Regions from separate parts of the Brevibacillus parabrevis genome, predicted to be linked through region 2. Evidence: predicted binding sites of a transcription regulator. Region 2 holds the regulator's gene; each other region holds the start of a gene.
What was found. Region 2 encodes LexA, which represses DNA repair genes until DNA is damaged. Its sites were predicted from a motif close to CGAACATATGTTCG; they were not measured.
Positions count from the first base shown of each region.

Region 1 (9,745 bases), 1.5 Mb from region 2:
AGTTGCCTGTATGCCCAGAACCAGTGGAATCATCGTCTTCATCATGTGAGTGTTCCTCGGACAGCCCGGAATTGAGAAGGCGCAGAAGCGCGAAAAGCAGCCGTGGCCCGCAGCCGTTTCACAACAACATGATGTTCCCTCCTTCCCAATGTGTCGCTTCCATGCCGGAACAAGGCGCATGGCCTAACTGGGGAGACGGACTCGATGAATCCTCTTCGTACTGAGAGGGACGGTTATGAACAAAGGACTCATACCAGCGATCGAAAAAGCTTTTCGTTGTGAGGTGCACGGGGTTAAGCCTAAGAGGAATGTCAATCTGCTCAAAACAGACCGGGGACACTGGATCATCAAAGGGTATAAGCAGTTGGAAAAAGCAGTATGGGTCACGGAGTTAGCCGACGCCTTGAGGCAAAAAGGCTTTGTTCACACAGTTCACTACGTATCAACTACCGAGGGTGCCAAAATATTTCCTTTCGAGGATCGCTATTACACCATCATGAAGCTGATTGATGGCGAGGAAGCGGATAACGCGTCACTCTTTGATGTGAAAAAGACAGCAGAGACGTTGGCGCGGTTTCATGTCGCGGCTCAAGGCTTCCCTGTCGTTCATTCCTATGCCTACGAGGGCAAGCCAGCCTTGCTCGACAAGTGGGAGAGTCGGATGGAATACTTTGAACGACTGACGTGGATGATTGAGCAAAACGGCCCGCAAAACAAACTGGAGCAAGTCATTGCCCACGCTGCCGATGAGGTGCTGCGTGACGGTCAGCAACTGCTGCAATCCGCCCACAAGCTTCCGCTGATTCCGGAAATGTATATGGCGATGGAAAGAGGCACATTGGCGCATCGCGACGTCGCCAGCCACAATTTTTTGCTGACGCAGCGAGGGAATTGCTATTTGATCGATCTGGATACGGTCGGACACGACATCCAGCTTGTCGATCTCGTCCAGCTGATGTCGCGCATGCTGTTGATGCAGGAATATCGGATGGAATCGTTCGTAGAGGCGATGGAGGCATACAGTAAAATCAATTACTTGAGCGACACCCAGATTTGGGCGGTTCATCAATTGCTCCGTTATCCGGACAATTTTTTGCGCGAGGTGACCGGGCTGTATAGCAGGCGTCCCGGTTATCATATGCGCGGCGTTTTGCAGCTGGTGATGCTGGAGGGAAGACTTGCCCAAAATCGCCAACAATTTTTGAACGATGGGGAGCGCATCTTCCAGCGTTCGCCCTGGGGTGAATATCATTTTGTCGGATAACCGATTTTGGCAAGAAAAAACATCCCTCGATCATGAGGGATGTTTGTCTTGCGTCGAAGCTTATTTGGAAGCTGGTTTGGACAAGTCGATGGAGAATTTGGCGAAACCGGATTCCAGTTGGCTGATGAATTTCAGGTTGGACATTTTTTCTGCAAATGGCTTCGCATCTGGCGAAGAAGTGAAGGTTACGTTCACTTTTTCTTTGATTGGCGCAAATGTCCAGTTGTTGTCAGCCGCAGGGTTGATGTCTTTTTGGCTCAAGATGTAGTCGATGACAACTTGACGGTTTTCGTCTGGAGAATCGATGATGATGTTTTTGCCGTCCAGACCTGGGAAGCTTCCGCCGCCGCTTGCACGGTAGTTGTTCGTTACGACGATGAACTTGTCTTCCGGTTTGACAGGCTTGCCGTTGTAGGACAGGTTTTTGATGCGGTTGGCATCTTTGTTAGCCAGCTTGCCGTCTACAGCGTATTTGGATGGTTGAGTCACATCGATTTGATAGGTTACGCCATCGATTACATCGTAGTTGTAAGTTGGGAATGCTTCGTTTACGAGCGGTTGCTCTTCTGTTTTCTTCACATCGATCTGGTTGAATTGGCCAGCGGAGCGCTCCAGCCATTCTTGCAGCTGGGAACCGTTGATCAGGACAGCTTTCAACGTGTTTGGATAGATGTACAGGTCAGATACGTTTTTGATGGCGATTGTGCCGGCAGGGATGTTCGTGTAGTAAGTTGCGCCGTTGCGGCCGCCCGCTTTGAACGGTGCTCCTGCGGACAGCACTGGAATGCCGTCGTATTCGGTACCTTTCACGTTTTTCTCAACGAACCATTTTTGTGCATTGGTCACGATCTGGATGGATGGGTCATCTTGCACCAGCGCGAAGTAGCTGAAGATAGGGGAAGATGTTTTCCCTACTGCGGAACGCACCCATTCCACTGTGTGATCATGATCTTCTTTTACAGCGTCCAGTACGGCCTTGTCTGCATCAGCCAGGGACGCTTTGTTTGTTTTGTCGTAGATTGGAACGGTTTTGGTAACGGATTCCGTTACTTTCCATTTGCCGTTTTCTTGGGTGAGTGTCAGGTCGATCACGCCCAGGTTGTTGCCCCAGTAGCCAGGCATTACAGCCGGTTTGCCGTTGATGGTGCCTTTTGTACCGTCAACGCCAGGGATGTTTTCAAAGCCAGGACCCGGGAATACCAGGTGGGAGTGGCCGAACAGGATGGCGTCGATGCCATCGATTTTGCTCAATTGGTAGCTGGCGTTCTCCAGGTTCGCTCCGCCTTCAACAGGACCGATGCCAGAGTGAGGAACCGCGACGATGATGTCTGCTCCCTTTTTCTTCATTTCAGGGATGAATTTGTTGGCGCTTTCCACGATGTCTTTGGCGATGACTTTGCCTTCCAGGTTCGCTTTGTCCCACTGCATGATTTGCGGAGGTACAAATCCGATTACGCCGACTTTCAGCGTCACTTCTTTTCCGCTCTCATCCTTGAATTTGCGCTCCAGAATTTGGTAAGGGGTGAACATGTTTTTATCGTTGTCCGGATTTTTATCCTTGTCGTCAATGTAGACGTTGGAGTTGATGTAAGGGAATTTTGCACCTTTCAGGCTGCGATCGAGGTGCTCCAAGCCGAAGTTGAACTCGTGGTTTCCGATGTTGCCCAGATCGTAGTTCAACAGGTTCATCGCTTTGTAAACCGGGTGAGTTTCTCCGTCTTTCAAAGGATCGATTTTAGCAACATAGTCGCCGAGCGGGTTTCCTTGCAACAGGTCGCCATTGTCGATGAGAATGCTGTTTTTCGCTTCGTCTCTCGCTTTTTTGATCAACGTCGCTGTTTTGGCGAAACCAAATTCATCTGTGGACTTGTCTTGATAGTAGTCATAGTTCACGATGTTGGTGTGGATGTCAGTTGTTTCGAGCAAGCGGAGTTTCAGGGTGGAACTAGCTGCGGCGCTCACAGGCGTAGTAGAGAAAGTGAGAGCGCTGACAACTAAAGAAGTGCTGAGGAGAAAAGCGGTCAGCATTTTTTTGTTTGCCTTTTTCATGTTTTGATTGACCTCCATAAGTTCACAATGAATACCAAGCAAAAATAGTTTATCACTAGAATCAATAGATTGGTAGATAATTGCAGGTTAAGATTATTAAATTTTGGCTATTGACAAAAATCATAAAATGTTTCCTCGTTTTGTCGTTTCGTGGAAGTGAATTTCTAGCCAATTACGAATGTTGAGTGATTCATGTATGGCCCCGATCCAACATGGCGACACTAGAAAAAAAGCTTGTGAAGGGGTTCATCGAACAATGCGAAAAAAATGGATGGTGTACGCATCGTGGAGCGCGGCGCTTCTCACAGGTGTCGTATTGGGCATCCTGCTGGCAGGCAGCGGAAGCAAAGGGACGGGGCTTTCGCAGTTGATGTACACGGGCATAGGCAGGACGGCCGAGGTGACAGGGAAGCCATATGAGCTTGTATTGACGCGAAGCTATTTGTGTGGTGTCCGAGACGAAGAGCGGCGTCCTGTCGGCACGGGATATCTCCCTCAAGCGATGGGAGAATACAAAGGCTGGGAGATCGTGACTTCCGATGCCGCCAAGATGATCCTGATGAAAAGGGAGCAGGACATTTCTCCTGCCTGCAAAGAAAACGGTCATTTCGGACTGTCAGCGGACGGCATGCTGACTTTGTTTCACGGTGTGCCAACGGAACAGGACGTCATCCAGACTTTTTACCGGATCAATACGGAGAAAATGGAAGCGAATCTGCCCAAAGAAGAGCTGGAGAACTTAAAGCGAGGCATTCGCATCCGCAATCTCGCGGAGTACAACAGCATTCTTTCCACGTATGGGGAGTTTCAACTGGATTCGCCATGATCATCAGGGAAGGGAAAAGCCGGAGAGCGATTCCGGCTTTTTTCTATATTTATAGCCTTATAGCTCTACCGCGATGACGCGCCATCTGTCCCACGGAACCGGGCGATGGAGGACAAACGTCCACTTTTCCTTGCGCTCGTCGTTGTTCCGCGTGAAGTAGGTCAGATGAACGGGCACTTCCAGCAGCAAGGGACCTTTTTCATCGGCAGGGATGACCATCTCGGTTTTGCGAATCGATGCTACTTGCGCCAGGCGATCTGGCAGCGGAAAGCCGTCTGTCGTCATCCGCAGCGAATGAATGTCCTGTTCGTGCAGGGCGGTCAAAAAATAGCCGACCAGCTCTTCGGCAGATGCCCCGATCAAGTTCGCGGCCAGAGAGCCGGAAGCTTTTTGGATCATCAGGCTGTGGCTCGGGTCAGGCTCCTTGCGTTTGTGGGTAGAGCTGCCAAAAAAGTGGATGCAAAAGTGTCCGGGAAAGTCGTTTCCGGCGATAGCCCCCGCACCGTGAGGCATGCCGTGCATCGAGGCGGCGAAATAAACGCCGTTGACCTCCACGAGAATCGCCCTGCGCTTCCAGCTCCATTTGCCCTGATAAATTTTTTTCATCGTTTGGGTATCCGTACGTGTCAATGGTTGCACATCGGCATGGCGACTGCCCGCCCGGCGCTGGACGTGAAACCGTTCCCCTGTTTCCAGGTCGATGACGGTTGCGTATTCCATGCGGCCGAAAGTCTGCTTGACTTGTTCCCACGGAGTTGCTTTGGCGTAGTGCACACTTTCCACTTTTGCTACCAGATCTTCGATTTTTTGTTTCAAGTTTGCGCCCAGCATGTATTGCAGCGGGCGTTCCTTTTCAAACAAATTCCCGTCGTGATCGTACAAGAAATAGCGATTGTGCACGACAAGAGTCGCGCGGACCCAGTATGGATTCACATAGGCCGCGACTGTCTTTGCACGCAGCAGCTGCTTCACAAACGAGTGCTGGGCGCGAAACGTCAACGTGGAGTGAAAGGAAGAAGCGGGTGAGACCGAGACAGATACCGTGATTTCTTCTTTGCTTTTGGCATGGGCAGATTGGGCGGATGGCTCCGGGATCAACAGCGTCAGGAGAAGACAGATGAATACGAAAGCAAATCGTAAGTGTCGCACCGGATGAAAGCACCTCCACCAGTTATGTTGTCTTGACAAAAGCAGGGCAATGAGGTGTAAATCTTGGCATCATAAGCGTTGTGGTCGCACGCCATACTGTAGGCATACGGTGATCGAAGGAGGAGTCTTTTCATATGTCTACCATGCCAAGAGGTAGCTACAAAGACCAGTTCCATCAGCGTTTGTACGTTCAGTTGAATCAGGGACACAACAAGCTCAATTACCAGCAGATCAACAAAATCCAGGAGCAAATGCAGAGCGGTGTGGATGAATATGCCCACATGCAGCATGATGTGTCAGATACACTCGGGATGAACAAACACTAAAGCGACGCCGTATGGCCCGTTCCTCGCAAGCAGGAGCGGGCTTTTGCATGGAAATACACGTTCGCTTTTCGGGCGCTTTGTGATACAGTAGAGAGTAGAAACTTAAGCCTACGGAGAGTGGACTATGCGCATTTTAGGAATCGACCCTGGCATTGCGATCGTTGGGTTTGGGGTTCTGGATAAGCAGGGTAGCCAATTGCGTCCCGTCCAGTATGGAAGCATTCAGACAGAGGCAGGCTTGCCTGTTCCGCTTCGCCTGAAACAAATTTTTGAAGCGATGCAAAGCTTGCTGGAAACGTATCGACCAGATGAAATGTCAGTAGAAAAGCTGTTTTTCAATAAAAACGTGACAACCGCCTTCACCGTCGGGCAAGCGCGCGGCGTCATCCTGCTCGCGGCAGAGCTTGCCGGGGTGCCCGTGTACGAATACACGCCGATGCAAGTCAAGCAGGCGGTGACCGGGTACGGTGGGGCAGAGAAGAAGCAAATCCAGGAAATGACCAAGCTGCTCTTGCGGCTGAAAGAAGTGCCAAAGCCGGATGACGTGGCGGATGCGTTGGGGATTGCGATTACGCACGCACAGTTTAAGGCGTTTATCTCCATCTCGGAAGGAGTTCAAAAATGATTGATTTTGTGGAAGGGACACTTTGTTACCTGGATTCAGAATACATAGTCGTAGAGACTGGAGGGATCGGGTATCGCCTGTTCTGCCCCAATCCGTACCAGTTCGTTCGCTACGAGGGCAGCAAGACGAAGCTGTATACGCACCATCATGTCCGCGAAGACGCGATATTGCTCTACGGCTTTGCGACCCGCGACGAACGCGATTTGTTCCGCAAGCTGCTCGACGTGAGCGGCATCGGGCCAAAAGGCGGCCTGGCGATTCTCGCGGCTGCTACACCTGAGCAGCTCGTGATGGCCGTGCAACAAGAAAATGTGACATACTTGACCAAGTTCCCCGGGATCGGCAAAAAGACGGCACAGCGCATTATTCTCGATCTCAAGGACAAGTTGGTCGGCTATACGCCATCGGCGATTTTGACTGTCGCAGCCGGCGATCTGACGGCAGGCGAGCAGGCGGTATCCGCGTTGAACGAAGCGCTCGACGCTTTGAAGGCGCTCGGCTATTCGGATGGCGAGCTGCAAAAAATCAGAAACGCGCTGTCGGAGAAATCCAAAGAGGGCGAGAGTGTTGAAAAGCTCATCAAGCAAGGGCTTGCCCTGCTCATGAGGGGGTAGGATTTTGGATCAGCGAATTATTACGACGCACATGAACTGGGAAGAGGATGCTGCGGAACTGAGCCTCCGTCCCCGTTATTTGAATGAGTACATCGGACAGCAGCATGTGAAGGAAAACTTGAAAATTTTCATCGAAGCGGCGAAAATGCGCAAAGAGTCGCTGGACCACGTCTTGCTGTACGGGCCGCCTGGATTGGGAAAAACGACGCTTTCGCAAATTATCGCCAACGAGCTTGGCGTCAACATCCGCACGACATCCGGGCCAGCCATCGAACGCCCTGGTGACCTGGCGGCGATTTTGACCAACTTGCAAGAGGGCGACGTGCTGTTTATCGACGAGATACACCGACTGAACCGGAGCGTCGAGGAAGTGCTGTACCCGGCCATGGAGGACTTTGCGCTCGACATCATCATCGGAAAAGGGCCAAGTGCGCGCAGCGTTCGCCTCGACTTGCCGCCGTTTACACTGGTGGGAGCGACGACGAGAGCAGGGATGCTTTCCGCTCCGCTCCGCGACCGATTCGGCGTGGTCAACCGGCTGGAGTTTTATACGGTTCCCGAGCTGACGTTTATCGTGTCGCGGGCTGCTGACATTTTGCAAGTCATCATTCGTGAGGGCGGGGCAGAGGAGATTGCCAGACGCTCGCGTGGCACCCCGCGCGTGGCGAATCGTCTGTTGAAGCGCGTGCGCGATTTTGCTCAGGTCAAGGGCGAGGGCGTCATCACGACAGAGATTGCGCAAGAAGCGCTGGAGCGGCTGCAAGTAGATGCATGCGGACTGGATCATATCGACCACAAGCTGCTGCTTGCGATTATCGAGCGCTTTGACGGCGGTCCGGTCGGACTGGATACGATTGCCGCCACCATCGGGGAAGAGGCGCAAACGGTAGAAGACGTTTGCGAACCGTATTTGATGCAGATCGGCTTTATGCAGCGGACGCCGCGGGGACGTGTGCTCACCCCGAGTGCGTACCAGCATTTTGGGCGGGAGATGAAATCGTGAATCCAATAGCCAAGCTACTCGTCATCGGCGGGGCCGTCCTGATCGTCATCGGCTTGTTGTGGCAGGTGGGCGGACGCTTCTTGCCTTTGGGGCGCCTGCCGGGAGATATCGTCGTGGAAAAGGAAAACGTCAAGTTTTATTTTCCGATTGTGACGTGTATTGTGATTAGCGTCGTCCTGTCGCTTCTGATGTATGTCATCCGGCTTTTCAAGTGAGAGCGCTTCTCTTTTGCACATGTAGAACAAAGCTTACGCCATCGGAGCTGGGTGCCCGATGGCTTTTTGCATGCAAGCGGATTGGTCCCATTTTGGGAAAAAGGGCAGGAAAATCTCCTGTGATTGTCGAAAAAGATGGGAGCGCATGCCAATTTTCGACGAAATCAGGAGAAAGGAAGGACGTTGGACGACATGAAAAAGAAGTGGATGGGGAAAGTCCTTTCGGCGGGTCTGATCACAGTGGCTCTCCTGGGAGGAACAGTACCGACTCAGGCGGCTGGCGACAACAATATCCGGGTAGCACTTTTTGTGGATATCGGAAAAGGATACAGGGGAGTAGTCCCTTCTGTTACACTTACGGCTGAAAAAGGGATGGAAGTGACGTTGACAGGCCCGGAAGGCAAAATAGAGCTGCCTGAATTGGATGGAGACGCTGTCCGCTACCGGGTGGACGAGTACCATCTGGTTGTAGCGCAGACTTCTGACTGGAATCAGGCGCAGCAAATCGCTCAACTCATGAGCCAGAAAAAATACGAAGGCTCGATTCAAGTGGTCAATCGGGGCGGACAAACGCTTTATCAAATCGTAAGCGGCACGTACGATACGTATCAGGCCGCAGCTGCACAGGTGGCGGCAGTAGCACAAGCGACAGGCCAGAAGCCGATCGTTCAAGGCCCTCTTCGCTTGGAAGCTGGTCAGTTCAAGAGCTTGAGCGAAGCGCAGAAGTGGCAAGAAGCTTTTGAGCAAAAAGGAATCGCGGCTTATCCCGTGCTTTTGTCCAACGGCGAGAAGGTCAAATACGCGATATGGATCGGCGACGAAGTCAGTCAGGAAGCGCTCTCGTCCCTGGCGCGCAAAGCGAGCAATGCGCTGCCGAACTTTTCTTACTCGGCACCTTCGAGCCAATCTTACGTCGTGCTGAAGCAAGACGTATTCGGATCGCCGGACGAGCCGATCTGGAAGTACGTGTTCTCGCCGCAAGCCAAGCTGACAGTAGAGGCGAAAAAGGCGGACGGCGAATCATTGCTCGGGGTCGTGGAGCGCGATCAGCGTACATACCGGGGAGAGATGGAGCTGTCGGAATACAACGGTCATTTGACGGTTGTGAATGAACTGCCGATGGAACAATACTTGTATGGGGTTGTCGGTTCGGAAATGGCTCCGGGCTGGCCGCTCGAAGCGCTGAAAACACAGGCGGTGCTGTCGCGCACTCGCGCCTTGTGGCAAGGAAACAAATACGGGATTGCCAATGTCTCCGATACGGTGATGGAGCAAGCCTATTACGGATATGGAAAAGAGTCGGAAGACGTTCGCGAGGCGGTTGATGAGACAAAAGGAGAGGCCATTTATTACCAAGGAAATCTGGTCGAGTCCTTGTTTTATTCCAATGCAGGCGGGATGACTGCTGACGGTACGGAAGTATGGGGCAATCCCGTTCCGTATTTGCGTTCGGTGGAAAGCGATGACGCGCTGCCTGTAGACGGTGTGAATGCGTGGTATCGCGTGCAGCTTGCAGATGGCTCGATCGGCTATGTCCGCGGCGACCTGATCAGAGAAAGCGGCACAGATGACACGGGAGCGAGGATGGCTGTCATTACGACAGAAAATACGAATCTGCGTCTGGGACCAAGCACAGCGACCCGGGTTTTGTCTACGTTGCCGAACGGAGCGGAA
Region 1 covers NZ_CP064090.1:5,030,388-5,040,132, reverse strand. The annotation lists gene IRJ17_RS23215 (LysM peptidoglycan-binding domain-containing protein) at 1-224, shown strand, start outside; gene IRJ17_RS23210 (phosphotransferase) at 236-1,264, shown strand; gene IRJ17_RS23205 (bifunctional 2',3'-cyclic-nucleotide 2'-phosphodiesterase/3'-nucleotidase) at 1,325-3,313, opposite strand; gene IRJ17_RS23200 (BofC C-terminal domain-containing protein) at 3,570-4,139, shown strand; gene IRJ17_RS23195 (hypothetical protein) at 4,197-5,288, opposite strand; gene IRJ17_RS23190 (hypothetical protein) at 5,423-5,614, shown strand; gene ruvC (crossover junction endodeoxyribonuclease RuvC) at 5,739-6,239, shown strand; gene ruvA (Holliday junction branch migration protein RuvA) at 6,236-6,853, shown strand; gene ruvB (Holliday junction branch migration DNA helicase RuvB) at 6,858-7,856, shown strand; gene IRJ17_RS23170 (DUF2905 domain-containing protein) at 7,853-8,071, shown strand; gene IRJ17_RS23165 (SpoIID/LytB domain-containing protein) at 8,255-9,745, shown strand, end outside.
Region 1: ruvC (crossover junction endodeoxyribonuclease RuvC) is a predicted target of LexA. The motif match lies at 5,665-5,678, and genes of this name have one in related genera.

Region 2 (9,745 bases):
GCCATCTTGGCGGTACGGTGAAGCTGGAAGTATTGGACATCCATAACAGGGAAATGGCCATTTGAAACTAAGTGTTAAAGACGTGGAATCAGGATGTTTTTCAACCGAGATAGACAAACATGCGGCTGCGTCCCGCATAAAAGAAAAGCTTGTCAGAACTCTCAATCGACCTCGCTTCGGCGGGGTTTTTGCGTTAGGCAATGCCAAAAAACAACGCGAAGCATATTTGCGCCAGGCTAAACGTTGCAATGGCGAGTGCATGATGGTATATTAATTGAGGTATCAATTATTGATGGGTCAAGTAATTGTCAGCCACTAACTGCATGCTGCTGAATTTGCTCATCCACACGCATGATCCGTATCGATTTACCAGCCCCCGGGAGGCATTTTCATGACATACAAGGAGTTTGAAGAAGAACAAATTCTCAGCTTGCTCATTGGTTTAACCAATAAAATCAGCCCGAAATTCGAGCGCTGTACCGGAATCAGTTCGACTCGTCTCGCGATCTTGCAAATGTTGTGCGAGCGAAGCGAAATCAATCAGTCCCAGCTGCAAAAGCACATCGACATCGACGGTGCGGCCATTACACGGCACTTGAAGCAACTGGAAGCGGATGGCATGGTGATTCGCTACAAAAATCCAAATGATAACCGCGAAACGTTCGTGCGCTTGTCCGACGAAGGGATCGAGCGGATTGAAGGGTACAAAAGCGAGAAACGGATTTTTATCCAGCAGATTTTGGCGGGATTCAGCGAGGAAGAGACGCGGGTTCTGGCTGATTTTCTCAAACGGATGCAAAACAACATTTGATCGATCAGAAAAGGAGTCTGTTACTATGGTGCGCACATTGCAAAAGACAAACGATTTTCGGGAAATTACATTTGGCCGTCGCTCTGTCAAACTGTATGACCCGGAAGTCAAAATCAGCAGGGAAGAGATGACCGAGATTTTAGCCGGAGCGACGCGTGCCCCATCTTCGGTCAATATGCAGCCATGGCGTTTCGTCGTGATCGAAAGCAAGGAAGGGAAAGAAAAGCTGGCCGAGCTGGCTCGTTTCAACAAGACGCAAGTGCTCACTTCGTCTGCGGTCATTGCCGTATTCGTTGACATGAACAATGCCGCATACATGGATGAGATTTTCGGAAAAGCGGTCGAGCTTGGTTACATGCCGCAAGAAGTGAAAGATATGCAGCTGCAAGCGGTGAAACCGTACTACGCGAATCTGTCGGTTGCTGATCTGCGGGACGTCAATTTTATTGATGCGGGACTCGTATCGATGCAACTGATGCTCGTTGCCCGTGCTTTTGGCTATGACACCAATCCGATTGGCGGCTATGAAAAAGAGCAAATCGCCGAGGCATTTGATCTGGACAAGGAACGCTATTTGCCGATCATGTTAATCAGCATCGGCAAAGCGGCGAAGGAAGGGCACCCGTCTTATCGATTGCCGGTGGAGACAGTGACCACCTGGAAATAATCCAACTACGTTTTCGAAAGGGAGAAAAAACATGCTGATCATTCATGCGCATCTGCAAGTAATTCCTGCACAGGAAGAAGCATTTTTGCAAGCGGTCAAAGGGCTGGTTGCTGCCAGCCAGGCGGAAGCAGGCAATCTCGGATACGTTCTGATGAAAAGCACGGAGCAAGAGCATTGCTATACGATGGTTGAGAAGTGGGCGGATGCTGCGGCAGTAGCGGCGCACAATGCAAGCGCTCATTTTCAGGCGTTCATCAAGCAAGCACCAGCTTTTGTTTCGGCACCGATGGAAGTGGAAGTATTCGCAGGCGAGCCAGTGAAGCTGTAAATCAGTCTGGAAAAGAAAAACAGCAAGGGTGATCCTGGGAGCTGACTCCAGGTGATCAGCTTTGCTGTTTTTTTGCATGACGGGAAGACATTGCGGTGGAAAGCATAGACCCGAAAAAAAAGACCCCACTTCTGGGGTGTAAATCCAATGACCCGTTGATGGAGGGGAGTTAGGAAACGCTTATTTCGAAGCAATCTGAGACAGTCCCACCTTTTCCGTCATGAGCGGTGACTTTCACGATAGCGTAATCTGAATGACCCGAAATGGTATGGAATACAATTTTTCCATAGTTAGGGCTAGTAACGACATCGTTGAAAGTGTAAACAAAGCCCGATCCCCGTTCAAATTGAATGGTAAAAGTCAGGCTATCTTCATCGGGATCAGCAAAATAATCGGTAAGGGAAACAGCCTCATGGGTTCCGGTAGGAGGGATAGCGAGATCAGGTATTCCCGAGCCTACAACAACCGGGGCTTGATTGCTATTCTCGACTTCTTCCCTGCTGTTTTGGAGGGATTTCGTTCGAGCCTACACCGTGCAGGCGACTTTCATCGCACACGGCGTTCCATCAACGGATAAGAATGGAGGAAAAGGAACAACGGGCACTATCATCGTACAACGCCTATGTCAAAATTTACACCTTTTCTTTCCATTTCACCCCAAAAAGCAAGCAATCACCAAAAGTTTGGGGAAAAGTATCCATTAAGACACAGGAGTCGTAATACATATAGACCCAGGCAATCTCGGTTCACAAGATGGAGAACAGGTCCGGAAAGATTTGAAATGGGGGGGTCTGATGAAAAAGCGGTTAGTAGTAAGCGGATTGATCCTTGTCTTTGCTTGCGCTTTCGTATTCGACAACAAACTTTACTATCCGGCACTCCCAATAGAAAGTATGAGCAAAAAAGCGGTGATAGAAAAGCTGAATGACTCTGACAAACCAATCGTTACATTATCGAACGAAAACGGTCAACAATGGTATATCATACGCGAACGAGATGCATCCGCAGCTGATGAGTTGATTAAGAAAATGGTCAGTCAAAAAGGATGGACGTTCCGACAAAAAGAAGGTAGTGGCCTCTTCTTTGAAAAACAAGGAGAAAATTTGATTGTAACTACCCAAAAGTGGACGGGTGACTATGTGTTAGTGAAAATTCCGGCCCCTTTTTCATGACTAAACGCGGTTCGCTTTCCGGTTATTTATGAGGCTGTCTGCTTATGAGTGATGAAGAGATAAAAAAATTAACCCCTACCTAACTTTCGATAGGAGACGGCAGAGAGGCAGGCAAAGTATAGTAAAAGTACCCGAAAGGAACATCCTCGCTTTAGTTGATGGACGCCATCTTCGATGAAAATCGCCCTCCTCGTGGCGTATCCTGTGTGGAAGGAACCATCTCTCCGTGCACCTTCCACACAGGAAGCGGGCTTATAATGGATTCCATTTGAGAGAATCAGATACAACCTCTCGCCCGCTTGCCATCAACAACCCCTTGAGCTGCACGAGGGGTTCATTTTTTTGCCAAAACAGCTCCTTGTTCATGAATGAGAACAAGGAGCTGTCATCGTTTTTGCCCAGAAAGTTGCTGTTGGTCCCTCATTTGATCATGAGAGCTAAAAACTCGTGCAGTTTATCCAAAGAGCGGATGTTTTGATTGCAGGTTGTGCTGTCTTGGCATAAATAGTTTCCTTTTTTCAAATACGTGCCGTCACTTGAACCGCGTGCTTCCAGGACGAACATGCCGATGTCGGAAACTTTGTTGCAGATGGCACAGATGCCTTTCTTCGCCATGGGCGTAAAAGTGCCGTGGATACCGATCAGCTTGTCGGGGTAGTTGGCGATGATAAATTTTTTATCAGAACCGTTGTCGAACCAACTGATGTACGACAACTCGGCATACGGAAGCTCGGCGGCTACTGGTGGCTTGAGCTTCTTGATCTTCGGGTACATTTTTTTGATCGCTTGCTCGGTAACGGCGGGAAACGGAACAACATAAGGCGACAAAGACAGCAGAAACTGTTTGGCTTCGTTCTTTTCTTTCAGCGAACGGATTGGCGCAAGCAGTTGTCTTTGTTCGTCAGAAAGATCAGCGAACAGCTGAAAAACCGCTTCCTGCGCAATGTCTTTTCGTGCCCGGATGACGTTCAAATCCGTGCTGCCCGTATACGCATTCAACAAGTTTTGCACCTGCCATTTGATAAAGTTGTAGTGGTGGGGAAAAATAAACGGTTGCATGTGAGCGTGTACCTCCTGTATGTGTCCGCTGCGCTGGTGAAAGAACACAGCAGTTTTGTCTCTTTTACTTTAAAAGCAAACGGCTGCGCTTGATAGGGAGAGAACGATTCTAAACAAAACTCGGCATAGAAAAAGCACTGATCGTCCTGGGGACAGATCAGTGCCTGAGTCTATTTGACATATACGATTTTTTTGATCGTTTCGATCGAGAGAAAGTACTGTTCGGCCAGCTGTGGAATGGACACGCCTTCGCGAAAAGCGTTGCGGATCAGGTTGTTCCTTTCGTCCAGCTGTTTTCTTCCGCCAGAGCGGGTTCCCCATTTATAATGCGTGGTTTTTGACTTCGGGATATAGATGGTTTCCCCTTGCACATACTTCTGGATTTCTGCAATCAGGCTTTCTGGCAGCATATTGGCTGCATTCGCATATTTCATTTTCGCTCGCTCCTTATTTTGGCATTCAAATAAGGGGCAAAGCCGGAAAATAAAAAATGAGATACATAACGGTAGGCGATGTATTGTCTAAACGACTGTCCACCTCATGCAAAGTATCGCCTTTTTATTTCCAGGCTTTGCATGAGACGCTGCAGTATCTGGCAAACTGAATCCATTCACCAACCATACACCCCCTCGATCACGATTCATACCTTCCTGTACAGTACGCAAACTCTGCGCAGTTCCTTCCATTATAGATCATCTTGCAGCGATTTTCATGCGCAGATGTTTGCGAGCGCTTTGCCAAGTTACTCAAAAAACACGATCTTTGCGGCTTATCGGCCGACGATCAGGTCAAGCAACTGATCATCTGTCCATGGCTCCAGCGCAAGCAACGCTTGGTACGGGTCAGCTCCTGGGATGTGAAAATAGGAGGCAAAAGCTGGCTCTGTCTTCAAGCCGTTTTGTTTGAGCTGGCGGATGTGCTGCCGCGCTTTCGGTCCTGCCAGTTGCAGCAAGCGATGTTCGATGATCATGTGCCGATACGCGTTTTGTTGTTCGACGGGGCGCGCTTGGGCAAAAAGCTCGAACCAGAAGCCGTGGGCAAAAAAGGAGACAAGACATGTGGGCACAGCTTGTACCGGCATGCGGGCTTCCTGGTATCCTTCGCAGTCTGCGTAAAAGCTGCGGGCGATCTCGGCGAACAGCTCAAGATCGTAGCATTCGCAGACGATGTCCAAATCACTGTCGCCAAGATCGATGTCGAGCGGAATCGTTCCGGCGAGCACCGGATCAAAAGCTTGCAGGCGTTGCAAGACCGCGCTTTGTTCGATGGCTCGTGCGGCTGTTTGCTGTTTTGCTGTACCGTTTTGCAAATAGGTGAGATCACGCCAGTTTCTCGTCATAGAAAACTCCTGTTTCCTTCGGTATTTGCAGATGTTTGTCGCAACAAGTATGATAGATTCGCGAAAACAAGTGTGCAACAAAAATCGCTTTTGCTCGTATTACCTATGTGAGGGGAGTGCATGCAGATGGATATTTTACTCTGGATCGTTGTTTTGGTGCTATTCGCGCTCAGTATTGCAGGTATATTTTTGCCTGTGTTACCCGATACGATTTTGCTGTGGGCAGGTTTTTTGCTCTACCACTTTTTCATAGCAGATCCGGGAGCGGGGTTGCCAGCGTCCTTCTGGTGGGGAATGGTGGTATTCAGTATATTGCTGTACGGCGCTGACTTGTTGACCAACATGTATTTCGTGAAAAAATACGGCGGCTCCAAATGGTCATCGGTGGCGGCGGCCGCAGGGATTTTTCTCGGGATTTTCGTGTTTCCGCCATTCGGGATGATCGTTTTGCCGTTTGTCTTCGTCGTGCTGGTAGAGCTGTTGGTGCAGAACCAGCCTTTCGAGCGGGCGGTCAAAGCGGGTTTTGGCTCCCTGATCGGCTTTTTGGGAAGCGCAGTGGTCAAAGTAGTGTTGCAGGTGACCATGATTATCTGGTTTTTCCTCGCCAGATAGAGAGAAAAAAGGACAGCGATGGCTGTCCTTTTTGTATGCCGCGAAATTAGTGAATGAGGCGGTAGACGCCGATGACTTTGCCGAGGATGGAAACGGCGTCCAAAATGATCGGTTCCATCGTGGCGTTCTCAGGCTGGAGACGGAAGTGGTTTTTTTCTTTGAAAAAGCGCTTGACGGTTGCTTCGTCTTCTTCGGTCATGGCGACAACGATATCTCCGTTGTTTGCCACATGCTGCTGGCGCACGATGACGTAGTCTCCGTCGAGGATTCCGGCGTCGATCATACTGTTTCCGGACACGCGCAGCATGTACACCTTGTCTGAAGTCACGATATTTTCTGGAAGCGGGAAGTATTCCTCTACGTCCTCAATCGCCGTGATCGGTTGCCCGGCGGTTACTTTCCCGATGACAGGAACGCGGACAACGGAGTCTTCGAAGTTGTCCTGGAAGCGATCTTCTTCAGACAACAGCTCGATCGCGCGCGGTTTGGTCGGGTCGCGGCGAATCAGGCCTTTCTTTTCCAGGCGGGCCAAGTGGCCGTGTACGGTAGAGCTGGAAGCCAGTCCGACAGCTTCGCCGATTTCGCGCACAGATGGAGGATAACCCTTGTCGCGAACTTCCTTCCGAATGAATTCGATGATGGCTTGTTGTCTGCTAGATAATTTTGACATAAAAAGACACCCCTGATTTCTCGAACATATTTTCCTATATTATACCATGGGAGCTTGCGTTCGACAAACATAAGTTCGATAAAAAGGCGAACAGGAATTTTTGCCCGAAAGAACGTTTCTTGTCGAATGGTTGGTGCGAGCCAGAAGCATGGCTGTTCGCGGATTGTCCCATACCAAAAGGGGAATTGGCCATCTTGCCGTCACCTGCGTGAATTTTGCAAAGGGGCAGGTTTTCGTATTGACATGAACATATGTTCTCATTTATGATTGGGGTACGAACTTATAGAACGTATGTTTGTAGGAGGTTATCCCATGAATGTCATGTCTATTCCTAACCGTTTTGAAAAAGAATCGTCCCGTCGCGTCCGTTTTGGTATTACTAGAGGCCAAGCCCTGTTGTTCCTGATTACGTTTTCTCTCTTTTTTTACTTGTTGACCGAACTGGTGTTTGCTTCTTCGCACGCTGAGCCGCTAAAAGGAACAGAAGTGACGGTTCGCGACGGTGACAGCTTGTGGACCATTGCAGTCCGCCATCAAACGGAGACGGTCGATGTACGCGATCTGATCCAGGATATTAAAGAGGCGAACGATCTACAGAGCAATCTGATTTATCCGGGACAGACCTTGCTCATTCCCGATCCGAAATGATAGAAAGCACTTGCCGGTTCGTCTCCATCTTGCGAGTTCGCCCTGATGTGATATAATTAAACGGCATTACTACTGGGTGGGAGGAACCGTACGTGGTATCTGACGCGGAAATCAAACGAATCAACGAACTGGTCAAAAAATCGCGCGAGGTTGGTTTGACCGATGAGGAAAAGCAAGAGCAGCAAGCTCTGCGACAAAAGTACATTGATGCGGTCAAGGCATCGCTGAAAGCGAATCTCGATTCCATCCGTTATGTGGAAGATCTTGAAGAGAATCGTCCCAAACATTAAGCTCACTTGTATTGATAAGGCAGACATCCTTGCTTGACGCTCGGGTGTCTTTTTGTTCCTTATGACTATCAGGTATTCGACAGAGGAGGAAAACAGATGGCGTGGGTGGCTGTAGCGGTAGGCGGTGCTGTCGGTTCATTGTTTCGCTATTGGTTGTCTTTGGCGGCGAATCAGCCGGGGTGGCCAATCGGCACCTGGTTAGCCAACATCATCGGCTCATTTTTGATCGGCGTGTTGTTTGTGATCGGCAAAGAGCGGGGAGGCATTTCTCCCGAAGTGTATATTTTGTTTACCACAGGGGTTATGGGTGGCTTCACGACGTTTTCCACCTTTTCTCTGGAGGTTGTTTCTTTTTGGGGCGACGGGCAATGGCTGCGCGGGACGCTGTATGCACTCGCGAGTATCGTGGTCGGGCTGTCCTCATGCGCCGTAGGGATTTGGCTTGCCCGGCAAATGCAATAATAAAAAATAATGGATAAAGCTGAGAGGGGGGATGGGTGTGAGTACCCAGCACCGCGATTACGAAGCAGAACAAAACAAGCTGAAAGAGACGATTGCGCTCATTGACGACGAGATTGTTCAACTGCGTGAGGAAATTAACGAAGCAACCGATGACTATGTGAAACAGGTCGTGAACTACAACAAGGCCAAAGATTTGCGGTATCTGGAAGATCACGGGCGAGACAAACCGTATTTCGGACGTGTGGATTTTCTCAAAGACGAGATTTACGAGCTGGATCAGGTGTATATCGGAAAACGCGGAATTGTCCGCAGTGATACGTTCGATTCGATTGTCGTGGATTGGCGAGCGCCCATTGCCAGTCTCTATTACTCCGGAGAGAGCAAGGATGCGTTTTACCGGATGGGGCGCGAGATTGTCCGTGGAGAGGTGCGGTTGAAGCGCAACTTTGCGATTGAGGACGGAGAGATTGTCGGGATTTACGATGGAGCGGTGAAAGAGACGATCAATCGGGAAATGGGGCATCCGGACGAGTTTTTGCAGGAAGGTTTCATCGACGAGTTTTTGAACGCGAATTTGAATATGGCCAATGACAGTCGCTTGAAAGATATCGTGGCGACGATCCAGTCAGAGCAAAATGAGATCATCCGGGCGGAAAAAGATCGGCCGATCGTCGTGCAAGGGGTGGCAGGTAGCGGAAAGACGACTATCGCCCTGCATCGGCTGTCGTACTTGATCTACAACTATCAGGATACGATGATGTCAAAAAAATTCATGGTGTTCGCGCCAAACCGGATGTTTCTTACGTACATATCAGAAGTGCTGCCTGAACTCGGCGTCGATGATGTCCAGCAGTCGACATTTGTGGATTGGGCGGCGCGGCTCGTCAAACCGCTCATGCCAAAAGGCTGGCGGATCGTCAGTCCCGACAAGCCGTTGCAGCTATTTTTTGAGGAAGGTCAGGATCAGCGTGAACAGGAGATTACTCGCAACAGGCTGCGCTTCAAAGGCTCACTGGCGTGCAAGGAAGCGATGGAGCAATACATTCGCTACGTGATTGAGACGAGAATCCCTTTCAAGAAACTGAGTTTTCTTTACAACAAAACGAAGCAAGTCTTCTCCATTCCGGGAGAGACGATCCGGCAATTTTTCCTGGAGCAGTTCGGGGCGTTGCCGTACCAGCGCAGGGTAGACGCGCTGCGCAAACATTTGAAGCAGGAAATGAACAAGCAGCTGTTTTCGCATTTACGTGAACGAAAAGTCGATCTCGACAAGCAAGGGCTGGCCAAATTTGAAAAAATGCTGGAACAGATTTTGGATACATACCTGGTCAGCTTTCCACGTCTGGATATTTTTGCGGCGTATCGGGAGTTGATTGCAGAGGAGGAATTGCTGCGCAAGCTCGCTCCGGCTGCGATCCCGGACGAGGTGATCCGTGATGTCAGCACCTCTTCTGCCGCACTGCTGGAACAGGAGCGCCTGGAGCCGGAAGACATCGCGCCGCTATTGTACTTGCAGCATATTATCGAGGGCATGAACAAAGCGGAGCATTTTGATCATACGGTTGTCGATGAAGCGCAAGATTTGAGCGCATTGGAGGTTGCGGTCATCGGGCTTGCGACGAAGCGAAATTCCATGACCATCGTTGGCGACATTGCCCAAGGCATCCACAGCTATCGCGGCATTCAC
Region 2 covers NZ_CP064090.1:3,487,472-3,497,216, forward strand. The annotation lists gene IRJ17_RS16785 (hypothetical protein) at 1-65, shown strand, start outside; gene IRJ17_RS16790 (MarR family winged helix-turn-helix transcriptional regulator) at 392-811, shown strand; gene IRJ17_RS16795 (nitroreductase family protein) at 837-1,478, shown strand; gene IRJ17_RS16800 (putative quinol monooxygenase) at 1,510-1,806, shown strand; gene IRJ17_RS16805 (hypothetical protein) at 2,601-2,978, shown strand; gene IRJ17_RS16810 (FusB/FusC family EF-G-binding protein) at 3,399-4,037, opposite strand; gene IRJ17_RS16815 (CD3324 family protein) at 4,208-4,471, opposite strand; gene IRJ17_RS16820 (DUF4269 domain-containing protein) at 4,807-5,376, opposite strand; gene IRJ17_RS16825 (DUF456 domain-containing protein) at 5,503-5,988, shown strand; gene lexA (transcriptional repressor LexA) at 6,035-6,658, opposite strand; gene yneA (cell division suppressor protein YneA) at 6,971-7,306, shown strand; gene IRJ17_RS16840 (DUF896 domain-containing protein) at 7,399-7,596, shown strand; gene crcB (fluoride efflux transporter CrcB) at 7,693-8,058, shown strand; gene IRJ17_RS16850 (HelD family protein) at 8,096-9,745, shown strand, end outside.

Region 3 (9,745 bases), 270 kb from region 2:
TGGATCGGGTGGTCGTGACGGCTGTCTGGTTCAACCAGACGTTTGTCAAAACGAGACTGTCGCCCGGGAAGGAAATTCTCGTGACGGGCAAATGGGACAAGCACAAGCTCCAGATTACGGTCAGCGAGATGACAGAGGTAGACTCGGAGCGAGCGGCGAAACGAGGCGAGCTGTCTCCGGTCTATCCGCTCGGCGGAGATATGACTACGACGCTGCTGCGTAAATCGATCCAGCAGGCGCTGCGGCAATACGGCAAGGAAATCCCGGAAATTTTGCCGCCAGACATCGTGGAGCGCTATCGGCTGATGCCGCGCGTCGAAGCGTTTCACTCGATCCACTTTCCGGAAAATGCGGAAGTAGGACGTCAGGCGCGCCGCCGGATCATGTTTGAAGAGCTGTTTTTGTTCCAGTTGAAAATACAGACGCTTCGCCGCATCAATCGGCAGCAGTCGGAAGGTGTGGCTCTTTCCATTCCGATGGACGAAGTGCGGCAGTTTGTCAAAGGGCTGCCTTTTCCGCTGACAGACGCGCAAAAGCGGGTTGTCAAAGAAATATTGGACGACATGCTCGCGCCTCACGCGATGAACCGACTGTTGCAAGGTGACGTAGGCTCGGGGAAAACGGTAGTGGCGGCCATCGCGCTGTTCGCTGCCGTGAAAGCTGGCTATCAGGGCGCCTTGATGGTGCCGACCGAGATTCTTGCCGAGCAGCATGTGCAGTCGCTGACGAAGCTGTTGTCAGACTTCGGCATCGAGGTGGCACTGCTGTCGGGATCGTTGACAGCCAAGCGCAGACGCGAAGTCATCGGCTCGCTGCAAATGGGGCTGATCGATGTCGTCGTCGGGACGCATGCGCTCATCCAGGAGGACGTGTTCTTCTCGCGCCTCGGCCTGGTCATTACGGACGAGCAGCACCGCTTTGGCGTAGAGCAGCGGCGCATTTTGCGCAACAAAGGACTGACTCCCGACGTCTTGTTCATGACGGCTACGCCGATTCCCCGGACGTTGGCGATTACGGCGTTTGGCGATATGGACGTTTCGACGATCGACCAGATGCCGGCAGGCCGCAAGCCGATTGAGACAACGTGGAAAAAGCACGACCAGTTTCCGGCCGTCCTGGAGCAGATGCGCGATGAATTGCGAAAAGGACGCCAGGCGTACGTCATTTGTCCGCTCATTGAAGAGTCGGAAAAGCTCGATGTGCAAAATGCAATCGACGTCCACGCCCAGCTCACTCATGTCTTCCCGGAATTTGGCGTCGGGCTGATGCACGGTCGCTTGCCTGCCAAGGAAAAGGAGGCGGTGATGCAAGCTTTTCTCGCAGCGGAGCACGCCGTTTTGGTTTCTACCACTGTCGTCGAGGTCGGAGTCAACGTGCCGAATGCGACGTACATGGTCATTTACGATGCCGAGCGCTTCGGGCTTGCCCAGCTGCACCAGCTGCGCGGTCGGGTCGGTCGCGGTTCGGAGCAATCGTACTGCGTCTTGATCGCCGATCCGAAATCCGAGATCGGCAAAGAGCGGATGCGCGTCATGTGCGAGACGACGGACGGCTTTGAGCTGTCGCAGCGCGATTTGGAATTGCGCGGACCGGGTGACTTTTTCGGCACGAAGCAGAGCGGATTGCCGGAATTTAAAGTCGCGGATTTGCTTGCCGACTACAAAGCGTTGGAAGTCGCCAGACAGGAAACCGCGAGACTCGTGGCCGAGGACGCTTTTTGGCGGGAGCCAGCTCATCAGTGGCTGCGCGATTACTTGCAGCGTGAAGGCGTGCTGGATGGCATCGTCTTTGATTAAAAATGGAAAGCAAGAGTCTTCTTTTGCACGTTTGTGTGCGGGGGAGGCTCTTTTTTAGTGATAAAACGATTTTTTTCAGGAAAAAAATGTGACGAAATGGCAAGGATAAACGTCTTATCTTCACGGATAAAAATTTACTGGGGAGAGAGGCGAATTTTGTGTTTTTGCGAAATCTTCGGGGAATGAGCATCGCGTTGGGCTTCTCTTTGATCATCATGACGGGTTGCAGCATGGCCGCAGCCTCTTCGGCACAAAAACAAACGGGCACAAATCCAGCAACAGGCGCTTCGTCCGGCAAAGCCGCACCATCGGGCACGACACCGAAGGCAGCGGATGACTGGAAGCAAAAGGAGCGCCCTTACGATTATGCAAGCATGAAAGCAGATGTGGTTATTCAATTAGATGAGGACACGCGGTTGCAGTCGCCGCTGCGCACGGTAGTCGGACCGACTCCGCAGTCGTACACGCTCTTTTTCCGGGAGGAGATGGACCGGGGAAGCGTGGAGACGATGATTCGCAAGCACGCGAAAGAAGAGGCGGCGAGAGAAGGTTTGGGGTTCATTGAACCGACGTTTGCTTTTCACTGGTTGAACAACCGTCAGTTGCAAGTGCTGGTAACTCTTCCTGCTACCGCCGGAAAAGAGCGGGATTGGACGGAATACGTTCTGAGTGCCGGGGGAGCCAAATCGACAAAAGGCACGGTGATTGGTGCAGCGAATGCTTTTCACGCTGTTGTGCTTGCGCCTTCGCAAATTTGGCGAATCTCTGTCGACGGCAAAGTGCGCGAGAAGCTGACTGACTTTTCCGTCATGACCAATATGAAGTTTTTGGACCGCGAGCAACGGTACGTGCTGCAGAGCCGTTTCACGAAATATTGCGAGTGCGACGCCCGGTATCCGATGCTCTATTCGATTTACGATACAAAAACAAAGGAACGCACCCTTTACCCAGTGGAGCTTGCGGACAACTATCGTGGAGCAGGCGATTTCATCGCAGATCGCCGGGGCTTCTTCTATGCACAGCCGGATAAAGGAATCACTGTTCCGCCAAGCGACAGCGCCGTTCGCGTTCAAGTACAAGGGTATGTGCATGGTGCGAGCTTCAGCTACGATCAGAAACAGTTGCTGATGGCAGTGGGGAAAGCCGAGCAGAAAAAAGACCTCGATCTCGTTGTGTTTGATCTGGAAAAGGGAACGGAAAAGCGCATTCCTGGAGCGATCAAGGGATGGGTGCCTACGAGCGAGTCCAACGGGGAGATTTTGCCTGTCGCCTTCCAGGACGATGGCCGCTACGCCACGTTCGCGATGAGAAGCGAAGAATCAGGCTTTGAGGAAATACGTCTGCGCTATGAGTGGAAGAGCGGCAAGGTCATCGCATGGACACCGCCTGTTCCGGCCGATTCCTGGTCCGGGTATGTGCAGTCGACGGATGGCGCGTATCAAATGTACTGGAACGCAGGTCTGTTCAAAGGCAACGTGCCGCTGATGGACATGCGCGGCGATGGTCTCTGGCTGCCGGGCACGCACCGTTTTTTGTTTACGGAATGGGAAAAAGCCGCGCAGGAAACCGACTTGAAGCAATCGCTGTACTTGTTTGACGCCGATACAAAAGCACAGTCCGTGCTCGTGTCGGGCCTTCCTGCGGGTCTTTCCATCCTGGGAGCAAGCGCGGATGGCAAATGGTTGTACGTGATGACGGACCGAACGCTTGCTCCTTAAATCGCGATCATCACGATTCGTATTCGTCGGCAAGCATGGACAGGATAAGCAAAGATTCGTACGTATCTCCGGTCTTCAGGCAGTCGCGCAACGTTCCTTCCACGCGAAAGCCTTCGGAAAGGTAGAGCGTGCGGGCGACGTCGTTTGTTTCCTTGACGTCCAGCCAAAGGCGGTGGGCTTTTCGTTCCTGAAAAGCCCATTGCTTGATTTGGCGCAAGATGCTGCGGCCGTAGCCTTGACCTTTGACTGCGATCGTAATGCGTTTCAGCTCAATTGAATCATGCGGATTGGCCAGCCCGGCGATGATGACGTAGCCTACGGGGTGGCCTGTTTCTGCTTTTTCAGCGATCATGTGCAAAATATCGGGATCGTCAAGAGCTTCCCGATGCCGTTCTTCGCTCCAGACGACGAGAAAAGGGGCGTTTTCGGGTGCTTGCTCCACATCGCAAACGAACGGGAGGTCTGTTGGCACGGTAAGGCGCAGGCGGATCGTCACAGTCGGTTTCCCCTTTCTTTGTCAGCATTTGGCTGCCATCAGCAGATTGCCATCCGGGTCTTTGAACGTGAACCAGTGTCCGTGCTGGATCGGACCGACCAGCTCCACCCCCAACTCTTCCAGGTAACGATAGGAGGCTTCGATGTCCGTCGTGTTGAAGTGAAAGAGCGGAGCATCATCAGGGGTGCGTTTGGGAAAAATTTTGCTGTCCAGCACCAGGTTGGAGCCGTTGTTCATCGGGATGCAATAAAGGTGTCCAAACGAAATCTCGCCGTCTTTCGGCAGGCCCAACAGCTGGCAGTACCAGTCGCGCGCACGCTCAATATCGCTGACGGCGATGAAAATGGCTCCGATCTCGGAGTGCAACGGAGAAGGAGAAGTGGTCATGGGCATGATTCGCTTCCTTTCGGTACGGTATGGGAATCGGGATGCTACATGTAGCGAAGCCACCCTGCATCATCGGGCACGAAATGTCGGATCGCTTCGCGGTATGTCTGTTACTCTTTGGTGGAGAGGGAGGTCATGTTGATGGATATGCTGCAAAAATGGAACGAAGCTCTGGACTACATCGAGGAAAATCTGGCTGGCGAGATTGATGTCAAGCAGGCCGCACGCGTGGCTTGCTGCTCGGAATACCACTTCAAAAGGATGTTCTCCTCTCTGGCTGGCATTCCGCTTTCCGAGTACATCCGGCGCAGGCGCATCACACTGGCTGCTTTCGAGCTGAAAGACGAGCGGGTGAGAGTCATTGATGTCGCCATCAAGTACGGGTACAGCTCGCCGGATTCGTTTGCCCGCGCCTTCGTGCACATGCACGGGGTAACGCCCACCGAAGCGAGAGCCAGCGGCCAGTCGCTGAAAGCTTATCCGCGCATGACCTTCCATCTGTCTATCAAAGGAGGCAGTGTCATGAACTATCGTATAGAAGAGAAAGCGAGATTTCGCATCGTCGGCTTGCAGAAACGGGTTCCGTTGATGTACAACGGGGTGAATCCCGAGATTGCTGCGATGTGGGCCTCGCTGGATGCTGAAAAAATCGAGCAGCTCAAATCTTTGTCCAATGCCGAGCCTGTAGGATTGTTGAGCGCATCCACGAATTTTTCCGAAAAGCGGTTGAATCAGGGCGAGCACGGAGAGCTGGATCATTACATCGGCGTGGCCACGACAAAGGAATGTCCAGAGCACTTCGCGAAGCTCGAAGTGGCGGCCTCTACCTGGGCGGTATTTGAAGCCGTAGGACCTTTTCCCGATACGCTGCAAGACGTCTGGGGCCGCATTTATGCCGAGTGGTTTCTCTCTTCCGGCTACGAGCTGGCGGAAGGTCCCGAACTGCTGTGGAATGCCGACAAGGATACGACTTCGCCGACATTTCGCAGCGAGATTTGGATTCCTGTTGTCAAAAAATAACATCCTCGTATCAGATTCGCACACGCTTGCCGAAACACCTGCTGGCGTGTGCGTTTCTTTTGCAGAAATAATTACCAATGTTTTTTTCGGCGGGTCAGGTATAAAAACGAACATACGTTTGCTATAATAAGAACATAAGTTCTTGTTTAGGGGATGATGGTGATGCCCAATGCGAACAAACGGTGCGTCTTCTTGATCGACATGGAGAGCTTTTACGCCAGTATTGAAAAAGGGGCCAATCCGGCCTTGCGCAATCAGCCGATTGTGGTCGCAGGAGATCCGCAGCGGCGAAGCGGAGTAGTGCTGGCAGCCTGTCCGATTGCGAAGTCGTACGGCGTGATTACGGCAGAAGCACTGTGGCAGGCGCAGCAAAAATGCCGCAAGCTCGTAGTCGTGCGTCCGCGCATGGAGATGTACCTCCAGATTTCCATGCACATTACCGCGATATTCGAATCGTTTACCGACAAGGTGGAGCCGTATTCGGTTGATGAGCAGTTTCTCGATGTGACCGGGAGCCTTCACTTGTTCGGCGACCCGTTGCAGCTGGCAGCGCAGATTCAAAAACGGGTCTGGGCGGATACGGGCATCCGCTGCCGGGTAGGAATCGGGGAGAACAAGGTACTCGCGAAAATGGCCTGTGACAACTTCGCCAAAAAGCGGAAGGACGGCATTTTTTGGCTGAAACGCGAGGAGCTGGAAGAAACGCTCTGGAAGCTTCCGGTAGAGAAAATGTTCGGCGTAGGCTCGCGGATGAAGCGGCATTTTCACCGGATGGGCATTTACCAGATCGGTCAGCTCGCGAAGCTCTCGCCAGATGTGCTTACCCGCCACTGGGGAGTGAACGGCGAAGTGCTGTGGCGTACGGCGCATGGCCTCGACGATTCGCCTGTCTCCCTCGATGTGTACGGCACGCAAAAAGGGATCGGCCATCATATGACGCTGCCGCGCGATTATCATACGGCCAAAGACATCAAGGTCGTGCTGCTGGAGTTGTGCGAAGAAGTATGCAGGCGAGCCCGCAAAAAGGAGCTGATGGGTTCCGTCGTGTCGGTTGGCTGCCGCGGGGCGAACTTGTCGGCAGGAGAAGGCTTTGGCCGACAGATGAAGCTGGCAGAAGCGACGAATGATGCCATGGAGCTGTACGAGGCAGCCTGCCGGTTGTTTGATCGCCATTGGCAGCAGACGCCTGTGCGCAGTATCGGGATCAACCTGGAGCAGCTGATTTCCGATCATGCCGTGCAGCTAAATTTGTTCACAGACAACCACAAACGCCGTTCGCTCGCCCGGACGATCGACGAGATTCGGACGCGGTTTGGCCCGGATGCGATTTTGCGGGCAGCCTCTGTCACGGAGGCTGGTCAGGCGAAAGAACGCGCACGCAAGATCGGGGGGCACTACAAGTGACGACTCCGCTGGCAACAGAAGAGGAAGAGTACGAGCTTGTCCGGCAGTACATTTTGTTCGGCATTTTGTTTCAGGCTGTCATGGTCGATTGGAGCCGGCTGCAGCTTGTGCCGTTAAAGCTCTCTTACCAGGCCATGATCGATGGGGCTTTTCAGGAGCTGTCGCGCTGGGCTGAGCGGCAGCAGCAGCAAATGCGCCGCCTTTTGCAGCAGCGCGACTGCACAGTAGTCCGCGCCAGGCGCGAGGGGCACGTGTACATGGTGCACTACCAGCAGCGCGGATATGTACGGGAAGCCCGGTACACCATTGAAATGTTGCAGGCAGAGTGTCAGGAGCTGATCGATTGGTGGATGCGAAATCAGCAGCGAGGAGAGAAGAGAGCATGAGAGAAAAGCGCGTATCCAAAAAAGAGAATGTGTTTGTAGCCAGCCGATTTGTCCTCCCAGAACATCGGGAAATGTATTTGCGCGCCAAGGAAGAGGAGCAGAAGTACGTGCCGCCCGAGCTTGACCAGGAGCAGTTGGGAGCGATGAGCGAGCTGATCTGGCAAGGATTTCAGGCGAACAACCTCTTGAAGCTGACATACTTTGACGGACGCGAGCCGCGGCACTTGTCTGCCCACGTCATACATATCGATCAGGCGGCCCGGCGATTGAAGCTCAAGACAGGCGACGGGTTTCACTGGCTTTCTTTTGCGTGTTTGCTGCAAGTAGAGCTGGCTTCGGGTTTTTGAGCGGGAAATGCAGGAAGAACAGGGGCACGAGGATTCAGAAAATGGACAAAAATAGGCCCCTTTTTGCAAAGCAAGTGGCAAAAAACAGCGTGCCGCGCTGAAACGATGTGTGTAAAGAAGCAGTGAGATTCCTGAAACGAAAAGCGGTCAAAAACAACCGTTTTTCGTCTTTTTTTGGCTTAAACGCTTTTTGCCAGAACAGGATGTTTCCCTGTATTGTTAGGATATCATTTGAAGCAGATAACTGCTGGATAGAACAAAGGAGATTTTACATGCTAGCACAAGAAATGGGTGTCATGTTCACCAAGCACGCCGATCAAATTACTTCCAAGCGTTGGGGGGAATTTATTCAGCAATTGGAGGAAAAAGGCTTGTACGTGCTCATCGAGACGGACACGATCGGACGAGTAATGAGCCCTTTGGGCGGATTGATGCCCATGCCCTGCAAGAGCGAGACGCTCCACATTGTGACAGCAGAAGAGCTGGAGCAACGCGGTCTGCCGCTCGGTCACCACATCGTGACGAAACCAAAAGAAAAAGCAACCACTGCCTAAGCGCAATCGAACGGACAAAACCTTTTCAGCCTTGGAAACAAGAGGCAGAAAAGGTTTTTTTGTGTGATTATCAATTGATAATGAAAATCAAAATCAATATAATGAAGAAAAATGTGGCAGGCAATGCGTACCAATCGTTTGACATAGAAGAGGGGCAAAAAGGATGAGGAACATGCATATTCAAGCGGAGTTTTCCGAGTTTACCGAGTACAATCAAGTGATCACGGACCAGCTGGAATGGGCCCGCTCAGAGGAAATCGACGGGATGGAGCGGTTGCACGATCTGCCGTCGCACTATGGGGAAGGGTACCATCGGCATGTGGCGGTGCGCGAGGGACTGAGGCTCGATTACAGCAACATGTATTTGCACCAAACTTTTTCGATGGAGACGAAAATGAAGTACCCTCATCTGGAGCTGGCTTTCAATATCGAGAGCGGAGCGAACTGGACCGTGAATGGCGGGCAGCAGGAGTTTTGCTCACAGACAGGAAGCGCTCAGCTGATTTACATGAACGATCTGACGTGCCATGCCCAGATGCCGAAACATGAGCGAATTTCCCATCTGGAGCTGAGCTTTGACTACAAGCTGTGGAGCCAGCTGCTGGAAGCGATGAACGCGTGCCCCGAGCAGTCGTTTGCGAGGCTGGAAACGACGATCACCCCTGGGATGACGCACATTATCGAGCAGGTGATCAGCAATCCGTATCGGGGAACGATCAAGAAGCTGTTTATAGAAGGCAAGGCCATGGAGCTGTTGGCGCTGTTTCTGCAGGAGGCGGAGCTGGAAAAGGAACAGCGGATTTCGCTGAAGGCAGATGACGTCAAAAGCATCCATGAAGCGAAAAACATCCTGCTAAAGACGCTGGATCATCCGCCAAGCCTGATACATCTGGCGAGAAAAGTCGGGATCAACGACTACAAGCTGAAAATCGGGTTCAAGGAAGTGTTCGGAACGACAGTGTTCGGCTTCGTGCGGCAGCAGCGGCTGGAAAAAGCCAAGCTTTTGCTGGAGAGAGAGCGGGTCAGCGTCAGCGAGGCGGCATTGCTCGTAGGCTACAGCAACTTCAGCCACTTTGCTTCGCTGTTCCGCAAAACGTACGGGGTGAATCCTAGCTTGTACGGCAAGCGGCTGGAAAAACCGTAAAAGCAACAAAACAGTCACAACCGTTTTGTTGACCGCAAGCGGCCACATCCCATTTCATGAAAAACGGCGAGACATTTTTCATCGCAAAAAAGACGTTCAATCGCGAGCGTCTTTTTTTGTTGCGGGCATTTTCTCCCTCTAGGGGCAGTCTCTCTCCGCGAAATGGCGGTAAAGAGGCTGCCCCTCACTCTATGATAAAGAAGGAACAGCAAAAGAGAGAAGCAAACACAGGAGAGGTGAAAAAATGAAAGCAGGCTTGGAGAACGCTGGCCGAGTACAACGGGCTTGGAGAACGAAAGACTTGCTGATGGCCGGGCTTTTGGGAGTGGTTTTTGCCATCGTCATTATCGGGGTCAATTACGTGTATATGCTGGCCACTTCGCTTACGGGTCCGATTTATTCCCGTGTCCTTATCGGTTTTTACATGATGCCGGGCTTTATGGCGCTCTATCTTATCCGCAAACCGGGAGCAGGCGTGCTGGCTGAACTGGTA
Region 3 covers NZ_CP064090.1:3,217,654-3,227,398, forward strand. The annotation lists gene recG (ATP-dependent DNA helicase RecG) at 1-1,796, shown strand, start outside; gene IRJ17_RS15430 (hypothetical protein) at 1,955-3,514, shown strand; gene IRJ17_RS15435 (GNAT family N-acetyltransferase) at 3,525-4,010, opposite strand; gene IRJ17_RS15440 (VOC family protein) at 4,032-4,403, opposite strand; gene IRJ17_RS15445 (AraC family transcriptional regulator) at 4,539-5,417, shown strand; gene IRJ17_RS15450 (DNA polymerase IV) at 5,580-6,821, shown strand; gene IRJ17_RS15455 (YhjD family protein) at 6,818-7,207, shown strand; gene IRJ17_RS15460 (YolD-like family protein) at 7,204-7,554, shown strand; gene IRJ17_RS15465 (hypothetical protein) at 7,827-8,108, shown strand; gene IRJ17_RS15470 (helix-turn-helix transcriptional regulator) at 8,281-9,252, shown strand; gene IRJ17_RS15475 (ECF transporter S component) at 9,497-9,745, shown strand, end outside.
Region 3: IRJ17_RS15450 (DNA polymerase IV) is a predicted target of LexA. The motif match lies at 5,525-5,538, and genes of this name have one in related genera.